2 regions of the Massilia sp. WG5 genome follow, and region 1 is predicted to be linked to the other one. Evidence: predicted binding sites of a transcription regulator. Region 1 holds the regulator's gene; the other holds the start of a gene.

Region 1 (4,784 bases):
GCTCTCTCGCTGGCAAGCCTTACCGCCAGCGCGGAGCGCGCTGATTCGCTCAAGCAGGCCCAGGTCGACTTCGACAACGGCCACCTCGACGAGGTCACCCAGACCCGCACCCTGACCGGCAATGTCGTGCTGACGCGCGGCACGCTGCTGATCAAGTCGGACAAGGCCGTGATGAAGGAATCGCCGGAAGGCTACATGATCCTGGTGCTGACCGCCGCGCCAGGAAAAATCGCGAGCTTCCGCCAGAAGCGCGACGGCGGGCCCGACCTGTGGACCGAGGGCCAGGCCCAGCGTATCGAATACGACGAGCGCACCGAAGTGGTCAAGCTGTTCTCGAACGCCGTCGTCAAGCAGCTCGAAGGCAAGCGCATGACGAGCGAAGTGAACGGCCCCTTCATCTCCTACGACAACCGCACCGAGCAGGCGAACGTGCACAACGACGCCAGCGGCGACAGCAAGCCGGGCGGCGGGCGCAGCACCATCATCATCGCACCGCGCCGTAGTCCGCCCGCTGCGGCACCCGCTGCGGCGCCGGCCGCAGCACCGTCGGGAGCAGCCAAGCAATGATGGATGTCCACGCAGACGCCGCCGCCGTCACCGGCGCCGGCAGCACCCTGGTCGTCAAGGGGCTGCAGAAAAGCTACGGCAAGCGCCTGGTGGTGCGCGACGTCTCGCTGCAGGTCGCCTGCGGCGAGGTGGTCGGCCTGCTCGGCCCGAACGGCGCCGGCAAGACCACCTCGTTCTACATGATCGTGGGCCTGGTGCCGGCCGACGCCGGTTCCATCGTCATCAACGGCACCGACATCACGAGCCTGCCGATCCACCGGCGCGCCATGCTGGGCCTGTCCTACCTGCCGCAGGAAGCCTCGGTGTTCCGCAAGCTGACGGTGGAGGAGAACATCCGCGCCGTGCTGGAACTGCAGCGCGAGAACGGCAAGCCGCTGGGCAAGGCGCGCATCCAGGAACGCCTGGACGAGCTGCTGGCCGACCTGCAGATCGAGAAGCTGCGCGAGAACCCGGCGCTGTCGCTGTCGGGCGGCGAGCGGCGCCGCGTGGAGATCGCGCGCGCGCTGGCGACCGACCCGCGCTTCGTGCTGCTGGACGAACCCTTCGCCGGCGTCGATCCGATCGCGGTGATCGAGATCCAGCGCATCGTGCGCTTCCTGAAGGAGCGCGGGATCGGCGTGCTGATTACCGACCACAATGTGCGCGAGACGCTTGGCATCTGCGATCGCGCGTATATCATCAACCAGGGCGCGGTGCTGGCTTCCGGACGTCCTGACGATATCATCGCCAACGAATCGGTCCGCCGCGTCTACCTGGGTGAACACTTCCGGATGTAGCCATGAAACAGACGCTGCAACTCAAGACATCACAGCACCTTGCGCTGACGCCGCAACTCCAGCAGTCGATCCGGCTGCTGCAGCTGTCCACTCTCGAGCTGCACCAGGAGATCGAGCAGGTACTGAGCGACAATCCGCTGCTCGAGCGCCTCGACGATCCGCTCGACCGCTCCGTGCGCCTGCTGGCGGACGGCGCCATCAACAACGGCGCCTCGACCTCCACCACGCCTGACGCGCCGCCCGCCCAGAGCCAGGGCGAGGAGGGCAAGGACAACGCCGGCGGCGAGGGCGAGGGCGGCGACAGCGGCGAGGCCGGCGGCGCCGAGCACGACATGGAATGGGGCGAGCCGGGCCGCTCCGGCAACGGCGGCGAGGACGAAGACGGCCGCCCGCAGCTGGAAGCCAGCCCGGTCTCGCTGCGTGAACACCTGATGGAACAGGTGCGCCTGACCTGCATCTCGCCGCGCGACTGCGCGCTGGTCGAGATCGTCGTCGATACCCTCGACGACAACGGCTACCTCGAGGAATCGCTGGACGAGCTGCATGCGCGCATGCCGCCCGAACTGGAGATCGAGTTCGACGAACTGCGCACGGCCCTGTCGCTGGTGCAGAGCATGGACCCGCCCGGCGTCGGCGCCCGCAGCGCCGCCGAATGCCTGGCGCTGCAGATCCGCCGCATGCCCGGCGTGCCGATGGTGACGCGGCGCATGGCGCTGACCATCGTCGAACGCTACCTGACCTGGTTCGCGCAGCGCGAATTCAACAAGCTCAAGAAGGCCCTCGACTGCGACGACGAAGACCTGCGCGAAGCCCAGGCCGTGATCCGCCAGTGCAATCCGCATCCGGGCGCGGCCTTCGCTTCCGACGTCTCCGACTTCGTGGTGCCGGACGTGATCGTGCGCCGCGCGAAGGACGGCTGGAGCGTGCAGCTGAATCCGGAAGTGATGCCGCGCCTGCGCGTGAACAGCATCTACGCTGCCTTGATGAAGCAGGGAAAATCGGAGTCGCAGCTGAATGCACAATTGCAAGAAGCGAAGTGGCTCATCAAGAACATGCGCCAGCGCTTCGACACGATCCTGCGTGTAGCGCAAGCAATCGTCGAGCGCCAGCGGAACTTTTTCTCCCACGGCGCAGTTGCCATGCGGCCCCTTGTTTTACGTGAGATAGCTGATACACTAGGTCTACACGAGAGCACAATTTCTCGCGTCACAACGCAGAAATACATGCTGACGCCGCACGGCATGTTTGAGCTGAAGTACTTTTTCGGGAGTCACGTCGCGACCGAGGCAGGAGGCGAAGCATCCTCGACCGCGATCCGGGCTCTTATCGTACAACTCACAGGAGCAGAAGACCCCAAGAACCCTTTATCCGACAGCAAGATCGCGGAGATGCTAGGGGAACAGGGAATGGTTATCGCACGCCGCACGGTCGCGAAATACCGTGAGGCGCTGAAGATCCCGCCCGTTAGCCTTCGCAAATCCTTGTAACAAGCTGCCCAGCTGCGCAAGATGCGCGCATGTCCTGGCAGCGCATCTTCAAAGGAGTGTGTATGAATCTCACTATCAGCGGACATCATCTCGATGTAACCCCAGCAATCCGAGAATACGTACAGAACAAGCTTGAACGCATCACCCGCCATTTCGATCAAGTGATCGACTCCCACGTCATCCTCTGCATAGACAATCTCACCGAGAAAGAAAAACGCCAGAAGGCCGAGATCAACTTGCGCGTTGCTGGGAAGATCGTTCACGTTGCGAGCGCCGCACACGACCTCTACGCCGCGATCGACATGCTGATGGACCGCCTCGACAGGCAAGTCCAGAAGTACAAGCAGATGCTTCAGAATCACAGTAACACTCCGCTGAAACGCATGAGCAACGAATCCAACGAGTCCATTGAGGGAGGAGAAGCTGCCGCCGCAGCGTGATCATTCCGCAGGCACAGCAAGGACTAAGGGCGCATTGGCGCCCTTTTCGTTTGTTGGGCGCTAGAATGCCGTTTTCCATTTCATGAATAACAAAGAGACATGAGCGAATACGTGCAGACCCGCGTCGCCAACGGCACCGGCATCATTACCCTGGACCGGCCCAAGGCCCTGAACTCGCTGTCGCTGGACATGGTGCGCGCGCTGACGGCAGCCCTGCTGGCCTGGCGCGACGAGGCCGGCGTCGACGCCGTCATTATCAAGAGCACCAGCGAAAAAGCCCTGTGCGCGGGCGGCGACATCCGCTTCTTCCACCAGGCCGGGCATGCCACGCCGACGGGCGGGAGTGCGCTGCTGGAAGACTTCTTTACCGAAGAATACGCGCTGAACCACCTGATCCATTTCTATCCGAAACCGTATATTGCGCTGATGGACGGGGTGGTTATGGGCGGCGGCATGGGCATCGCCCAAGGCGGCCCGGACAGCGGCCTGCGCGTCGTGACCGAACGCACGAAGATGGCGATGCCCGAGGTGAACATCGGCCTGTTCCCGGACGTCGGCGGCAGCCATTTCCTGTCGCATGCGCCGGGCGCGCTCGGCATGTACCTGGGCCTGACCGGCAACACCATCGGCGCCGCCGATGCCCTCTACGTCGGCCTGGCCGACGTGTTTGTCCCCGCTGCGCAATTGCCTGCGCTGCAGGACCTGATCGCCGCCACGCCGGGCGCACAATTGCCGGCCGCGATCCGCGCCTTCGCGGCGCCGTTCGCAGCGCAGGCAGGCGACAGCCAGCTGCAGCAACAGCGTGCGCTGATCGATCGCCATTTCGCGGCATCCTCGGTGCAGGCCGTGATGGAGTCGCTGGCCGGCGACGCCAGCCCCTTCGCGCAGAAAGCCCTGGCCGCCATGCGCCAGCGCTCGCCGCTGATGATGTCCGTGACGCGCGAGATGCTGGTGCGCGGCGCCAGCATGGACGTGGCCGGCTGCCTGCGCATGGAGCGCTCCCTGGTGCGCCGCAACTTCGAGCACGGCGAGGTGCTGGAAGGCGTGCGCGCCCTGGTGATCGACAAGGACAATGCGCCGGCATGGAACCCGCCGACGCTCGAGGCCGTCACACCGGAGATGGTGGCGCGCTTCTTCGAGCCGGTGTGGCCGGCGCATGCGCATCCGCTGCGGGACCTAGTATAAATACTGTAGTGCCCCGCTTTCCGATGACGCAATGCATCATCCCTGCTATCGTTGCGCCATTCGCATAAGGAGACAACATGACAGATATTCACGTCATCGGTGTCGTCGGAGGCGGCCTGATGGGCGTTGGCATCGCGACGCAGTTCGCGCTGGCCGGCCACGCCACGCTGGTAGTGGAAGCCGACCCCGAACGCGCGGCCGGGATTCCTGTCCGCGCGGCCGACATCCTGTCGCAGCTGATGGCGGCGGGCCTGGTCGACGCGCCGCAACGCGACGCCGCGCTCGCGCGCCTGCGCGTGAGCGGCGGCCTGGACGAACTGGCCGGCGCC
Region 2 (4,784 bases), 2.0 Mb from region 1:
CGCGCGCCAGACCACGCCGAAGCCGCGCGTCGGATGCCAGAGGTCGGGGTCGAGCAGCACGGCAGGGTCGGCGGGCAGGCCGACGAAAGGCAGGCCGGTGCCGCGCACATACGGTTCGTGCTGCGCGGGCGCGAGGAAACTGACGCGATGGCCGGCGTCGCGCAGGGTCAGCGCCATCGCCATGAAGGGAAACAGGTCGCCGGCGGAGCCGATGGTGACGACCACGAAGTGCCTGGGATGTGCCGGGGTAGCGATGCTGAACTCTCCTGATGAAACCTGCGCCTGCCGTATGCCGGGGCGCGGAAGAAACCAGACTTTACACCGCTATCCGGTTGGAGGTGAGTTCGCAAGCTGCTAGAATCGCGGTTCCCATCAATGGAGGATTCCACCCATGCGCCTGTAATGCCCGCTCTCGCGAGATCGCGACAGCACTGAAACCTCATCGCCGCTTTCGTCTGAAAGCAGGCGCGGCTTCGACTGCATTACAAGGACTGCTCATGGCCCACCCTTTCCTCCTGGCCCTGCACGGGGTCGACATCGCCCTTCCCGACGGGCGCATCCTGTTCCACGACATTCACGACACGCTGGGCGCGGAACTCGTCGCCCTGATCGGCCCGAACGGCAGCGGCAAGTCGTCGCTCGGACGCGTCGTCGCCGGCCTGGCGGAACCGGCGAAAGGCCGCGTCGAGCGCGCCGTTGCGGTTCGTCACGTCGAACAGCAGGCCGGCCCCGCCCGCGCCACGCGTCTCGCGCAACTGGCCGGCCTCGACGCCCCGCTGGGCGCCCTGCGCCGGCTGGCGGCGGGCGAAGCGCGCGACGAGGACTTCGACCTCATCGGCGAACGCTGGGACCTCGAAGCGCACTGGCAGGCCATGCTCGGCCAGGCCGGGCTGCACGAGTCGATGGCGCCGGACGCACTGTCCGGCGGCCAGCGCACCCTGCTCGCCCTGATCGGCGCCTTCTGCAGCGAGGCCGGCTTGCTGGTGCTGGACGAACCCGGCAACCACCTGGACCGCGAACGGCGCCGCTTCCTCATCGCGCAGATGCAGGCCTGGCGCGCCGGCGGACGCGGCCTGTTGCTGATCTCGCACGACCGCGAACTGCTGGAGTATGCCGACCGCACGCTCGAAGTCCATGCCTGCGGCTTGCGGCGCTATGGCGGCGGCTGGTCGCAGGTGGAGGCGCAGCGCGGCGCCGAACTGGCCTCGGCGCAAGCGAGGCTGGAACGTGCGCGGGTCGAACGCCGCAGCGCGGCAGCGGCGATGCGCACGGAAGCCGAGCGCGCGGCGCGCAAGGGTGCGCGCGGCGCGCGCGCGAAGGCGGCCGGCGGCCAGCCGAAGATCGTCCTCAACGCCCTGCCCCAGCGGGCCCAGCAGACCGAGGGCGCGCGCGCCGAACGCCATGCCCGGCGCCGCGAGGAAGTGCAGCAGGACGTGCTCGACGCCTTCGACGCCCTGGACGGCGCACTCGAGCAGCCCAGCTTTCCGGTGCTGGACCTGCGCATCCCGGACGGCCAGGCGGCGCTGGTGCTGGAAGCACTGGCGGCGCCGTGGGGACTGCGCCAGCCGCTGGACTGGGGCGCGAGCGGCGCGGCCAGGATCGCGATCCGCGGGCCGAACGGCTGCGGCAAGTCGACCCTGTTGCGGGTCATCGCCGGCGAGATCGCGCCCGTCGCGGGCCGCTGCCGCACGCTGCCATCGGTGCTGCTCGACCAGCATCTGGCGATGCTCGAGCCGGATCGCAGCCTGCGCGATCAGCTGGGCGCCGTCGCCACCGGCATCGACGAGGGCCGGCTGCGCCAATACCTGGCGCTGGCCGGCCTGAAGCCGGACCGCGTGCTGCGACCTTCCGGGAGCCTGAGCGGCGGCGAAAGGATGCGCGGGGCGCTGCTGTGCGCCGTGCTGCGGGAGCCGGCGCCGCGCCTGCTGCTGCTCGACGAACCCACCAATCACCTCGACATCGCCGGCGTCGAGGCGCTGGAAGCGATGCTGGCCTCGTGGCCGGGGGCGCTCATCGTCGTGTCGCACGACGAGCGCTTCCTGGACGGGCTGAAGCTCACCCACCGCCTCGACTGGGGCCCGGCGGGCTGGCTGCCCGGCCAGCCTTGCGTCCTGCAATGAAAAACACCCTGCACGGCGCTGGCCGTGCAGGGTGTTCTGGACGATCGCGTGCTTAGCCGCGGCGTGCGCGGCGGACGCCGGCCACGCCCATCAGGGCGATGCCGAACAGCGCCAGCGAAGCCGGTTCCGGAACGCTCTGCGACGGGGCCGGGGTGGTGTCGGTGTAGTCGATGTTCAGGGTTCCGCCTTTGAAGACGAGGTCACCGGTCACGCCGAGGCTGAAGCCCAGCGATTTGTTGTTCAGCAGGCCAGCCAGCTGGTCCTTGTAGGATGCCAGGGACGCCAGCGTGATGTCGCCGGTGTAGTCGTTGGTCGTGGTGTTCTTAATGGTCCGGTCGACGATGGTGCCATCGTTTGCCTTGCACGAGGAGTTCTTCGCGCTGGCTTCGGCCCACGTGCAGACCGTCTTGCCGGCGCTCTTCGTATAAACAGTGCCAGCCCTGGACACGTCGACCGGCGTGCCGTTGTCGACCTTGTTGACGGCAGCGGTTGCGCCCTTCAAGGTGAGCGAGCCGAACGACAGCTGAACGCTTTCCGCCACACCCGTGTTGGTCACCGTGGTGGTGGTGATGTTGTAAGCGGTAAGGGGCGAGAGCTTGCTATCGAACGACGTCGTCGTCTCAGTCACGGTCTTGAACGGGTCGACGTTGTCCGTGAAATTGAACGTGAAGCCGATGCTGTTGATAGTGTACTGGCTCGGCAGGAAGGACAGGTCGAAGCTGCCCGTGTAGGTGCCGGCGGTCAGCAGCGCGTCGGTGGTCAGCGAGGCGCCGGAAGCGGTAACGGCGGTAGCGGAAGCTTGTGCGGCGGCGCCGATCAGGAGAGCACCGAATGCTGCTTTGATTGCGTTCTGGATTTTCATATTGTCTTTGTATTTAAGTGATGAGGACGTTGCTATTTTTGTAAATTGTGAACCGAAGTCCAAGCAAATTTACTTCTGGAATCGGCAGATAAATATAAGCAACTATCATGCCAAAAGTAAATACATCATAAAAACAAGAACTTACATTTTTACGAAAACCCAGGTGTAAGATTTTTCGACAACTTTTATTGCACAAGAGAAAATTTACTCATGTCGCCGGCCTCCGCTCCGCTCAATCGGCCTTGAAGTTCTGTCCCAGCGACATCGGCTTGTTCAGCAGGATGGTCTGGGGATTGCGGCAGATGATCACCAGCACCACGATGGTCGCCAGGTAGGGCAGCATCGACAGGAATTCCGAGGGAATGGCCAGGCCGAAGCCCTGGCCGTGGAACTGCAGCACGGTGACGCCGCCGAAGAGGTAGGCGCCCAGCAGCAGGCCGCGCGGTTTCCAGGTCGCGAACACCACCTGCGCCAGCGCGATCCAGCCGCGCCCCGCCGTCATGCCCTCGACCCACATCGGGGTCAGCGCCAGCGACAGGTAGGCGCCGCCCAGGCCCGCCAGCGCGCCGCCGAACAGCACGGCGGCATAGCGCAGGCGGACGACCGGCATGCCGATCGCGTGGGCGCTGTGCGGCGACTCTCCCACCGCGCGGATCAGGAGGCCGAGGCGGGTGCGCGCCAGCAGCCAGCCGACCAGCGCCACCAGCGCCAGCGAGACGTAGACCATGGCGTCGAAGCGGAACAGCAGCGGCCCGGCAAACGGCAGGCCGGACAGGCCCGGGATGTCGAGGTGCGGCATCGGCGCGACGGTCTGGCCGACCAGGTCGCGGCCGAGGAAGGCCGACAGGCCGAGGCCGAACAGGGTCAGCGCCAGGCCGGTGGCGACCTGGTTGGTCTGCAGGGTCAGCACCAGCACGGCGAAGACGAGCGCCATCGCGACGCCGGCCGCGAGCGCCGCCAGCAGGCCCAGGCCCAGCGAGCCGGTATGCAGGGTGGTGGAGAAACCGGCCACCGCGCCCACCAGCATGATGCCCTCGAGCCCGAGGTTGATCACGCCGGCGCGTTCGGCGACCAGTTCGCCGGTCGAGGCCAGCACCAGCGGCGTGGCGGCGCCGGCGGTGCTGGCGAGGAAGGCAATGACGAGGTCAGGATTCATGCACGGTCTCCGAAGCGAGGGGAAGGGCCGGCGCCGGATGGGCGGCGCGCGGCTTGAAGCGGTAATGGATGAACAGGTCGGCCGCCAGCAGGTAGAACAGCAGCAGGCCCTGGAACAGGCCGGTGATGGCCGAGGGCAGCTGCAGCTCGATCTGGGCCGACTCGCCGCCGATGTACAGCAGCGACATCAGGAGCGAGGCCAGCAGCACCCCGAGCGGATGCAGCCGTCCGACATAGGCGACGATGATGGCGGCGAAACCGTAGCCCGGCGAGACCGAGCCTTGCAGCTGGCCGAGCGGACCGGCCACCTCCCCCACCCCGGCCACGCCGGCCAGCGCGCCGCTGGCGAGAAACGCGAGCCAGACATTCTTCGGTTCGGAAAAGCCGGCGTACAGCGCCGCCGCCGGCGCCATGCCGCTGACCTGCATGCGGTAGCCGGCGAAGGTATGGCGGCAGAAGAACCAGGCGCCGGCCACCGCCAGCAGCGCCAGGATGAAGGCGGCGTTCACGCGCAGGCCTTCCTTCAGCAGCGGCAGCATGGCGGCGTCGCCGAACATCTTCGACTGCGGGAAGTTGAAGCCGGCCGGGTCGCGCAGCGGACCGTGCACCAGGTAGCCCAGGAACAGGTAGGCCACGTACACCAGCAT

What was found. Region 1 encodes sigma-54, which starts transcription at its own class of promoters, with help from an activator protein. Its sites were predicted from a motif close to TGGCANGNAANCTGCTTT; they were not measured.
Region 2: a site for sigma-54 is predicted at 3,078-3,095, ahead of AM586_RS08630 (PEP-CTERM sorting domain-containing protein). Genes of this name have one in related genera too.

Annotation. Positions count from the first base shown of each region.
Region 1 is NZ_CP012640.2:3,958,908-3,963,691, forward strand. It holds gene lptA (lipopolysaccharide transport periplasmic protein LptA) at 1-567, shown strand, start outside; gene lptB (LPS export ABC transporter ATP-binding protein) at 564-1,343, shown strand; gene AM586_RS17700 (RNA polymerase factor sigma-54) at 1,346-2,830, shown strand; gene hpf (ribosome hibernation-promoting factor, HPF/YfiA family) at 2,893-3,270, shown strand; gene AM586_RS17710 (enoyl-CoA hydratase/isomerase family protein) at 3,370-4,455, shown strand; gene AM586_RS17715 (3-hydroxyacyl-CoA dehydrogenase family protein) at 4,533-4,784, shown strand, end outside.
Region 2 is NZ_CP012640.2:1,938,767-1,943,550, forward strand. It holds gene AM586_RS08620 (glycosyltransferase) at 1-225, opposite strand, end outside; gene AM586_RS08625 (ATP-binding cassette domain-containing protein) at 498-2,120, shown strand; gene AM586_RS08630 (PEP-CTERM sorting domain-containing protein) at 2,173-2,982, opposite strand; gene AM586_RS08635 (ABC transporter permease) at 3,215-4,138, opposite strand; gene AM586_RS08640 (ABC transporter permease) at 4,128-4,784, opposite strand, start outside.